DNA from 3 places in the Sinorhizobium garamanticum genome. Region 3 is predicted to be linked to each of the others. Evidence: predicted binding sites of a transcription regulator. Region 3 holds the regulator's gene; each other region holds the start of a gene.
The links. Region 3 encodes PhoB, which activates phosphate uptake and scavenging genes when phosphate is short. Its sites were predicted from a motif close to TGTCATNNANCTGTCAT; they were not measured.
Positions count from the first base shown of each region.

Region 1: the regulator PhoB is predicted to act here: its motif matches at 1,049-1,065, upstream of phnG (phosphonate C-P lyase system protein PhnG).
Region 2: the regulator PhoB is predicted to act here: its motif matches at 2,196-2,212, upstream of PZN02_RS20035 (DUF1045 domain-containing protein).

Region 1 covers NZ_CP120374.1:1,814,250-1,817,454, reverse strand. Annotated here, with positions in the region: gene PZN02_RS28325 (DUF1905 domain-containing protein) at 1-90, shown strand, start outside; gene phnF (phosphonate metabolism transcriptional regulator PhnF) at 254-991, opposite strand; gene phnG (phosphonate C-P lyase system protein PhnG) at 1,133-1,603, shown strand; gene phnH (phosphonate C-P lyase system protein PhnH) at 1,603-2,211, shown strand; partial or broken gene PZN02_RS28305 (carbon-phosphorus lyase complex subunit) at 2,214-3,205, shown strand, end outside.
Region 2 covers NZ_CP120374.1:10,684-13,888, forward strand. Annotated here, with positions in the region: gene phnN (phosphonate metabolism protein/1,5-bisphosphokinase (PRPP-forming) PhnN) at 1-267, opposite strand, end outside; gene PZN02_RS20030 (alpha-D-ribose 1-methylphosphonate 5-triphosphate diphosphatase) at 264-1,403, opposite strand; gene PZN02_RS20035 (DUF1045 domain-containing protein) at 1,405-2,112, opposite strand; gene phnE (phosphonate ABC transporter, permease protein PhnE) at 2,306-3,205, opposite strand, start outside.
Region 3 covers NZ_CP120373.1:729,871-733,075, forward strand. Annotated here, with positions in the region: gene PZN02_RS03520 (GcrA family cell cycle regulator) at 339-857, shown strand; gene phoB (phosphate regulon transcriptional regulator PhoB) at 932-1,615, opposite strand; gene phoU (phosphate signaling complex protein PhoU) at 1,737-2,450, opposite strand; gene pstB (phosphate ABC transporter ATP-binding protein PstB) at 2,518-3,205, opposite strand, start outside.

The DNA.
Region 1 (3,205 bases), on a different replicon from region 3:
CTCCTGCCTGTAAAGGCGGAGGTTCGGCGACGGGAGAAGCTCGCCACCGGGCAAGCGATCCGGATCGCGTTGATGCTGGATCGTGCCTAGATCACGCGATCTTGGGCAGAATATCTGCCCCTCACCCTAACCCCGCGCGCGGGGGGAGGGGACCTGGGCGGCGGAGCATCGCGGCGTGTCCCCTTCGCCCCGCTTGCGGGGAGAAGGCGGCCCGCAGGCCGGATGAGGGGCATTTACGGGCAGGAAGCCGCTCCTAAGTCTCGATCCTGAGCTTCATCCGGTCGGCCGCAAAGCGCGTGCGCGAAAATTCGACCGGCTTGCCATCGAGATCGGCGTTCACCGATTGCGCTTCCATCACGATCGCACCAGGCGACAGCTTCAATAGCGAAAGCTCGTCCGCATCGGCATGCCGCGCGACGAGTTCCGTCGAAACGCGGACATAGTCGTCGAGCCCATGCGCGGCAAAAGCCTTCGTAACGGAGCCGAGACGGGAATATTCCTCGGCCATCCTCAGAAAGCGGTCGGCAGGGTAATAGCTGACCGACGTGGAGAGCGGCCGGCCGTCGCCGCTGCTCACCGTCCTGAGTTCTATGAGCCAGGAGCCAGGCGAAACGGCAAGGGCCGCCGCGATCTCGCCGCTCGCCTGCACTTCCGCATGGCCAAGCAGTCGCGTGCCGATCTCCTTGACCTGCCGGCCAAGCCCTTGCGAAAAGCGGGTGCGTCGCGAGATAGGATAGCTGACCCGATCCTTGCGTTCGATCATGGTGCCTCGCCCCTGGACGGCGCGGACGAGCCCCTCCTCCGCAAGTGCGGCGAGCGCGCTGCGCACCGTGTGTCGGTTGACGCCGAACTCCTGCGCCAGCACCGTTTCCGGCGGCACCATGCCGGTCGCGTCATAATCGCCGTTGCTGATCGAAAGCCGGATGCGGTCGGCGATCTGCCGCCAGAGCGCCACGCCGGTCTGCCGTTCGACGATTTTCTTCAACGCCATCGTCTTCGCCCCATTTTCTCTGCCCCCAATTTTCTCCGGCCCGATTTCCCCGCCCAATGTCACAAGCCTGTCATTTGCGGAGGCTAAGGAAAGGTATAAGCTGTATAGTTGTCTAGATCAATAGACATTTTGGAGTGAACGATGGACGCAATCCAAGAACAGGCGCTGTCGGAGGCCGCCATCCAACGCCGAGAAGGCATGCGGCTTCTCGCCCGCGCCACGCTCGCAGAGCTTGTCAGCGCCTGGGAGGCAATCGCCGACAGGCCGGACGTCGCACCGGTCCGCGGCCCGGAAACGGGTCTCGTCATGGTGCGGGGCCGGATCGGCGGCGGGGGCGACGCCTTCAATCTCGGCGAGGCAACCGTGTCGCGTGCGACGGTCAGGCTCGCCAGCGGTGAGATCGGCCATGGCCAGATGCTCGGCACCGACAGGGAACGCGCCCGCTTCGCCGCGATCTTCGATGCGCTCTTCCAGACCGAGAGGCATCGCCCGGCGGTCGAGGCGCTGCACCGGCTGATCGCCGCGCGCATCAATGCGGAAGACCGCCGCAAGGCGGAAGAGACCGCGGCGACTCGCGTCGACTTCTTCACCATGGTCCGGGGAGACGACTGATGGCCGCACAATCGCAAATCTACGCCGGCGCTTTCGTCGATCCGGTATTCCAGGCGCAATCCGTGTTTCGCGCTCTGATGGATAGCTTCGCTCGTCCAGGCACGGTGACCAGCCTCGCGGCGGTAGCCTCGCCGCCCTCGCCCCTCGGCAAGGCAAGCGGCGCCGTCGCGCTGACGCTCTGCGACCACGATACCCCCGTCTGGCTTTCCCCTGCGCTCATCAAGTCCGCCGTGCCGCGATGGATCGCCTTCCACACCGGTGCGCCGCTGACCGAAACGAAGGATGACGCCCGCTTCGCATTCATCGAGAAAGGCGGCGCCGTGCCGAGTTTCGACCAGTTTGCGCTCGGCACGCAGGAATATCCCGACCGCTCGACGACGCTGGTGATCGAGGTCGAGGCGCTGACCGGAGGCTCGCCGCTTACCGCGAAAGGCCCGGGAATTAAGGACGAAACGATCGTCGCGCCCCAAGGCCTTCCTGATCTCTTCCTCGATTTCTGGACTGACAACAGGGCGATCTTCCCGCGCGGCATCGACCTGATCCTGACGGCGGGCGACGCGGTGCTCTGCCTGCCGCGCACGACCAAACTCTCCGCCAGGGAGGCATAATCATGTACGTAGCCGTCAAGGGCGGGGAAGCCGCCATTGCCAATGCCCACAGCCTGCTGGCCGACCGCCGCCGCGGCGACCGTTCGCTGCCCTCGATCTCCATCGAGCAGGTCGTCGAGCAGCTCGGGCTCGCCGTCGATCGCGTGATGGCCGAGGCCTCGCTTTATGACCGCTCGCTTGCAGCGCTCGCCGTGCGCCAGGCGCGCGGCGACATGATCGAGGCGATCTTCATCCTGCGGGCCTACCGCACGACACTGCCGCGCTTCGGCTATTCCGAGCCGATCGACACGGCGAACATGAAGGTCGAGCGCCGTGTCTCGGCAACCTACAAGGACTTGCCGGGCGGCCAGCTCCTTGGTCCAACCTTCGACTACACCCACCGTCTACTCGACCCTTCGCTGATCGCGGACGAGATGGTCGCTGAGCCGGCGGTCAAGGAGCCAGGCGAGCATGTCATGCGTGTTTCCGACATTCTCGATGGCGAAGGCCTCATCGAGGGCGACGGCCAGATGCCGGAAGGCCACGTGATGGGCGATCTCACGCGGGAGCCGATGGAATTCCCGATGGCGCGGGACCTTCGCCTGCAGGCACTCGCCCGCGGCGACGAAGGCTTTCTGCTGGCGCTCGCCTATTCCACCCAGCGCGGCTACGGCCGCACCCACCCCTTCGTCGGCGAGGTCCGGATCGGCGAGGTCGAGGTCGAGCTTGACCTGCCGGAGCTTGGCTTTGCCGTTTCGCTCGGTGTGATCCGCGTCACCGAATGCCAGATGGTCAACCAGTTCAAGGGCTCGGCCAAGCAACCGCCGCAGTTCACGCGCGGCTATGGCCTCGTCTTCGGACAGAGCGAGCGCAAGGCCATGTCGATGTCGCTCGTCGATCGGGCGCTTCGCACCGACGAGTTCAGCAAGGACATCGTCGCCCCCGCCCAGGATCAGGAATTCGTCATCTCGCACGCCGATAACGTCCAGGCGACCGGCTTCGTCGAACATCTGAA
Region 2 (3,205 bases), on a different replicon from region 3:
GCTCGGAATGCCGTAGCTCAAACCATGCGCCTGCCACGAAACCGCGAAGGCACCGCTTCGCTTCATGTCGTCGAACTCCGCGGTCGAGACGCTTTCATGCACTTCACTACCGGCATCCGACGGACGCGTGATCACGCGCCGCACGAAGAGGATATCCGGACGATGCGCGAAATGGCGTGCGGCGAAGCCCATGACGCTGTCCTTGCCTGCCCCGCTTGGGCCGACGACGACGATGAGCGCTCCACGCCCCTGTCCGACCGCGGTCATGCGACACGCCGTCCTTCGCGCCAGACGGAGCGAACAACTGGAATTCCCTGCGGGCGGTGGACGCGCGCGATATCGGCGCGCAGCCCGACGGCGATCCGGCCGCGATCGGCGAGACCGACGGTGCGCGCCGGCGTCGCCGTAACCATGGCGATCGCCTGCGGAAGGCCGATCGCCTCGACCTCATCAGCCAGAATGAAGGGCGCATGGATGAGGCTGAAGGGGACATAATCGGACGAAAGCACGTCGAGCACGCCGCGCTCGGCGAGGTCGCGGGCGGCGATGTTGCCGGAATGGGACTTGCCGCGCACGATATTCGGCGCGCCCATCAGAACGCTCAATCCGGCGCGATGCGAGGCTTCCGCCGCCTCGAAGCTCGTCGGGAATTCCGCCAGACGGATGCCGTAGCCGATCGATTCCTCGACATGCTCGACCGTCGCGTCGTCATGGCTTGCGATGGTGATGCCGCGCGTAGCGCAGGCCTTTGCCAGCGCCGTGCGATGAGGTGTGGCGTACCGGGCGGAAAGCGCCTGCTGACGCTCGACGAACTCGGCGAAAGCCTCGTCCGAAAGGCCGCGCTTCGTCTTGTAGTAGAGCGTATACTGATCCATCGTCTGGAACTGGCGCTGTCCCGGCGCATGGTCCATCAGCGAGACGAGTCGAACTTGCGGGTCGCCTTGAAAATCCTCGTAATGATCGAGGACGTCGGAGGTCGAAACTTCGCAACGCAGGTGGATGAGGTGGTCGGCGCGCAGGCGCCCCTCCTCCTTGGCCTGTGCCAAGGCGTCGGCCATGCTTCGCATCTCGCCCTTCTGGAAGCCGCCGTCCTCGTCCGAACCCAGACGCAGACAGTCGAAGACCGTGGTAATGCCGGAGGTGACGACCTGGGCGTCGTGGGCCTGGATCGCCGCGATCTTCAGCCAGCGCACGCCCGGGCGCGGCGAGTAATGCGCCTCCAGGTGATCGGTGTGAAGTTCGATCAGGCCGGGCAGCAGGTAGTCGCCTTCGAAATCTTCGCCCGTGCTGCTTGCCCCTTCCGAAATATCGGCAATCCGGCCGTCGCGGATGAGGACGGAACCGTTGACGATCCTGTCCTCCAGAACGATGCGGGCGTTGCTCAAAACCTGTTCTTTGCTCATCTCATGCGATCTTTCGTTGGGATGCGCCGCCAAGCGGCAGCAGGGAATGGACGGTGAACGGCGCGCCGCGATGAGGCTCGACGAAAAGTGCAATGGTCGAAACCTCGAGCGGCTTGCCAATGAACGCCTCGAATGCGACGGTCAGCGTCTCGCGCATCACTGTTTGCGTCTCCTTCGGCACCGGCCCCGTCAGCGTCAGGTGGAAGAGAAATTCCTCAAAGACGTAAGGGTAACCCCACGTTGTAAGATATTCGCGCTGCCGCGGCGCAAGCTTCTCCGGAGTGCGGCGAGCGATATCGGCGTCGGTCAGCGGCGCCCGGAAGGGCTCGAAACGGCGTACGGCCTGTTCCGCCAGGTTGCGAAGAGGAGCGCAGTCTTCGGCCGGGACAAGTGCGAAAAAGGGGCCGATCTGGTGCAACACGATCTGCGGCACGTCGAACGCCTCGATCTCCGCCGCAAACTCGTCGAAGGCCGCCAGCAGATCCGCTTCACTCTTGCCTTCCGCGAGTTCGAACGGCGCCTTCAGCGTACCGTGAAAGCCGTATCGGCGCGGATCTGCCGTCAACACCATCTGATTTTCGCGCCCAAGCGCCGGGACTTCCGTCCAGCTCAGTGCTCCATCGACAAAGGCGTCGCGGCCAAGCCAACGGGCTGCGGTCTGCGTCAGCCGGTCATCGGCCGGCGGCGCGAAGTAGATTGCATAACGCACGGGTCTCACTTTCTGTATCGACCGGCCCGCCGTCCGGCGGGTCGATGTTCGCGGGGGGTGCGATGCGCAGCTAGCCGATTTGCATGACAACATCATGATGACTTCGGTGCGAAACGCAATTCGGGTCGGAGCGGGATGAGGAGAAGTGTGCGCGGTTTTCCGCCCGCATCCCGCTCCAATTCACATTCATGACCTAATGCGCCCCGCGCCCCATCAGCCGCGAGCGGCACGCGTTTGAGATGCTGTCGAAAATGAAGACAACCATCAAGATCAAAAGCACCATATAGGCGACATTTTCCCAATCGGAGTTGGTGCGCATCGCCTCCCACAATTTGAGTCCGATGCCGCCGGCACCGACGGCGCCGATGATCGTCGCCGATCGGGTGTTCGATTCCCAGAAGTAGAGCGCCTGGCTGGCAAAGACCGGCAGGACCTGCGGCAGCACGCCGAAGCGCTGTACCGCGATCGGCGTCGCGCCGACGGATTTCACGCCTTCGCGCTGCTTGTCGTCAATGTTTTCGAGCGCTTCGGAATAGAGCTTGCCGAGTGTGCCGGTGTCGGTGAAGAAGATCGCCGACATGCCGGCAAGCGGCCCGGGGCCAAAGGCGCGCGTGAAGAACAGCGCCCAGATGAACATGTCCACCGACCGCAGGAAATCGAAGAAGCGCTTGGCGAGCTGGTTGGCGAAAAGGTTCGGTGTGATGTTGCGCGCGGCGAGAAAGCAGAGCGGAAAGGCGATCAGCGATGCGAAGAGGGTGCCGACGAACGCCATGACAACCGTCTGCAACAGCTTGGTCCAGACGTCGAGATGCTGCCACTCCGCATTGTAGAGAATGTTATTCCAGGCAAGCGAAAGGTTGGAGCGTGCCGGATCGATCCGCTCGCCGGAGATAATCAGCGATACCACTTCGCCGTAGGGCTTGCCGAAGAACGGCGAGTTCGTGTCGAAGAGGAAGTTCGCCCAGCCGAAGAAACGATTGCGGATCGAGACTTCGTCGCCTTCGACCTCGGCCCAGCCGGTGAGGCCGAAGGAGAGCGTGACCTTTTCTCCCGGCCGCTTCTGCGTGGCCCAGCGGGGCAGGGGGCCTTGCGG
Region 3 (3,205 bases):
GCGGCGCAGGCACTATTCCCATTTCGCACTGCAATGTCAACAAAACCAAGGCTTGCAGCGAGCTCGGGCGCACGGATTCCGACGTGCGAAAAAACATCCGGCGGGGGCTTGCAAAAATGCAACGGCCAGCCAGCAAGTTGGGGAAAACCCCAAAATCGATTCGGCGCGAATCCCGCGACTCTTGCCACGGAGTCACCCTGCCAGTAGGTTAATATTCAATTACTAGACGCATGCGGCGGACCTAGTCACCAAAAGAGTTATCGCGTTGCAGCTCCGGAGTTTTTCCGGAGCTTGGTGATGGATTCTGCCATCCAACGCCGAGAACGGAGAGTGCAGAAATGAACTGGACTGACGAGCGGGTGGAGAAACTGAAGAAGCTGTGGTCCGAAGGCCTGAGCGCCAGCCAGATCGCGGCACAATTGGGTGGTGTCAGCCGTAACGCCGTCATCGGCAAGGTTCACCGGCTGAGCCTGCCGGGGCGGGCCAAGGCCGGCGGCACGACCAATGCCGCCCGCCCGAAGCGCACAACCTCTGCGCCCCGCGCGCCGAATTATGCCTCGCGCGTCACAACCCGCACCGTCACCCGCACCGCTGGCGCCACCGTGCTCAAGGAAGAGATCGAAGTCGATCTCGTCGCGGAGCAGAACCTCGAACTCGCACCGAACGTCGTCGTTCCGATGTCGCGCCGCCTCGGCCTGACGGAGCTGACGGAACGCACCTGCAAGTGGCCGATCGGCGACCCCTTGAAGGAAGAATTCCATTTCTGCGGCAACGAGTCGCCGGAAGCTTCGCCCTATTGCAGCTATCACACGCGGCTCGCCTATCAGCCTTCCGGCGAGCGCCGGCGCATGCGCTGATCCGCTTGCATGAACGCTACGGAAAAAGGGGCGGTGCCGCCCCTTTTTTTGATGCCTATGAAACGCAGACTCTATCAGCTTTCAAGCGAATAGCCGGCGCCGCGCACGGTGCGTATGACATCGGGCATGTTCGAGAAGTTCAGCGCCTTGCGCAGACGGCCGACATGCACATCCACGGTGCGCTCGTCGACGTAGATGTCATGTCCCCACACGCCGTCGAGAAGCTGTGAACGGGAGAAGACGCGCCCTGGCGAGGACATAAGGAACTCCAGGAGCCGGAACTCCGTCGGTCCGAGCCGGACTTCGCGGCTGCGCCTGTGGACACGGTGCGTCTCGCGATCGAGCTCGATGTCGCCGCAGCGCAACAGCGTCGAAAGCACCTCGGGCTTGGCACGCCTGAGCATTGCCTTCACCCTCGCCATCAGTTCCGGTGTCGAGAACGGCTTGACGACATAGTCGTCGGCGCCGGTGGCGAGGCCACGAACCCGCTCGCTTTCCTCGCCGCGCGCGGTCAGCATGATGATCGGCAGGCGCTCCGTTTCCGGCCTCTGCCGTAGCCGGCGGCAAAGTTCGATGCCGGACACTCCGGGCAGCATCCAGTCGAGGATCAGGAGATCCGGCAACCGCTCCTGAAGGCGAATCTCGGCCTCGTCTCCACGCAATATCGTATCGACGTCGAAACCTTCGGCCTCGAGATTGTAGCGCAGGAGGACGCTCAGCGCCTCCTCGTCCTCGACAACAGCTATCTTCGGCAACATTCGGTCATGCTCCTTCCCACGCGCGGACGCCATCATGCAACCGCGACACAGTATGGGCCGCGACAATCACGGCCGGGATAAGATCAACGCATGCGCAAAGGCATGCGGACGTCGGGCGGGACTAGTCCGTCACCGACCCTAGGGTCGACGTCGTGTCGTCCTTCGGCCGTTCGCCTTGCGGCTGAGCACCCGTCGCCATGTAATAGATCGTTTCGGCGATGTTGGTCGCATGGTCGCCGATACGCTCGATGTTCTTGGCGCAGAAGAGAAGATGCGTGCACGGCGTGATGTTGCGCGGATCTTCCATCATATAGGTCAGCAGTTCGCGGAAAAGCGACGTGTAGATCGCGTCGATCTCTTCATCGCGCTCGCGGATGCTGTTCGCCTTTTCCGGCGAACGGGAGGCATAGACGTCGAGCACTTCCTTGAGCTGAACCAAGGCCAACTCCGCCAGATGCTCCAAGCCGCGCGCAAGCTTGCGCGGAATGCCGGATCCGGCGACCGCGATCACGCGTTTGGCGGTATTCTTGCCGAGGTCGCCGACGCGCTCCAAATCGGCGGCGATCCGGATCGACCCCATGATCTCGCGGAGATCCGACGCCATTGGCTGACGCTTGGCGATGGTGACGATCGCCTTCTCGCCGATCTGACGCTCGGCGTCGTCGAGGATCGCGTCGTCGGAAATCACCTTCTGCGCCAGGGCCAGATCCGAGTTCACCAGCGCCCGGACAGAGTCCGCAACCATCTGCTCGGCAAGCCCGCCCATCTCGGAGATCCGGCGCGCGAGATATTTCAACTCCTCGTCGAAGGCTGAGGTTATATGTGCATGAGTCATTTTCGTTTCCTCAAGGCGCGCGCTGTTCTGCATGGACCTTCATCAATCGTAAGGGTTGGAAACCGCTTTAGCCGAACCGACCCATAATGTAGTCCTGCGTGCGCTGATCATCCGGATTGGTGAACATCTTGTCGGTGTCGTTCTCCTCGACGAGATTGCCGAGGTGGAACATGGCGGTGCGTTGCGAAACGCGCGCGGCCTGCTGCATCGAATGGGTCACGATGACGATCGTGAAATTCGCGCGCAGCTCGTGAATGAGCTCCTCGACCTTCGCGGTGGCGATCGGATCGAGCGCCGAGCAGGGCTCGTCCATCAGGATCACTTCGGGGCTGACCGCAACGGCACGCGCGATGCAGAGGCGCTGCTGCTGACCGCCGGAGAGGCCGGTGCCCGGCTCTAGCAGCCGATCCTTGACTTCGTTCCACAAGCCAGCCTTCACCAGGCTGTTCTCGACGATCTGATCCAGGTCGGACTTGTTACGCGACAGACCATGGATGCGCGGGCCGTAGGCGATGTTCTCGTAGATCGATTTCGGGAACGGGTTCGGCTTCTGGAACACCATGCCGACGCGAGCCCTGAGTTCGACCACGTCCACGCTCGGATCGTAGATGTCCGACTGGTCGAGCGTGATCTTGCCGGTTACGCGGCAGCCTTCGATGGTGTCGTTCATGCGGTTGAGCGTGCGCAGGAAAGTCGACTTGCCGCAGCCCGAGGGACCGATCAGCGCCGTCACGGTATTCTTGCGAACATTCAGG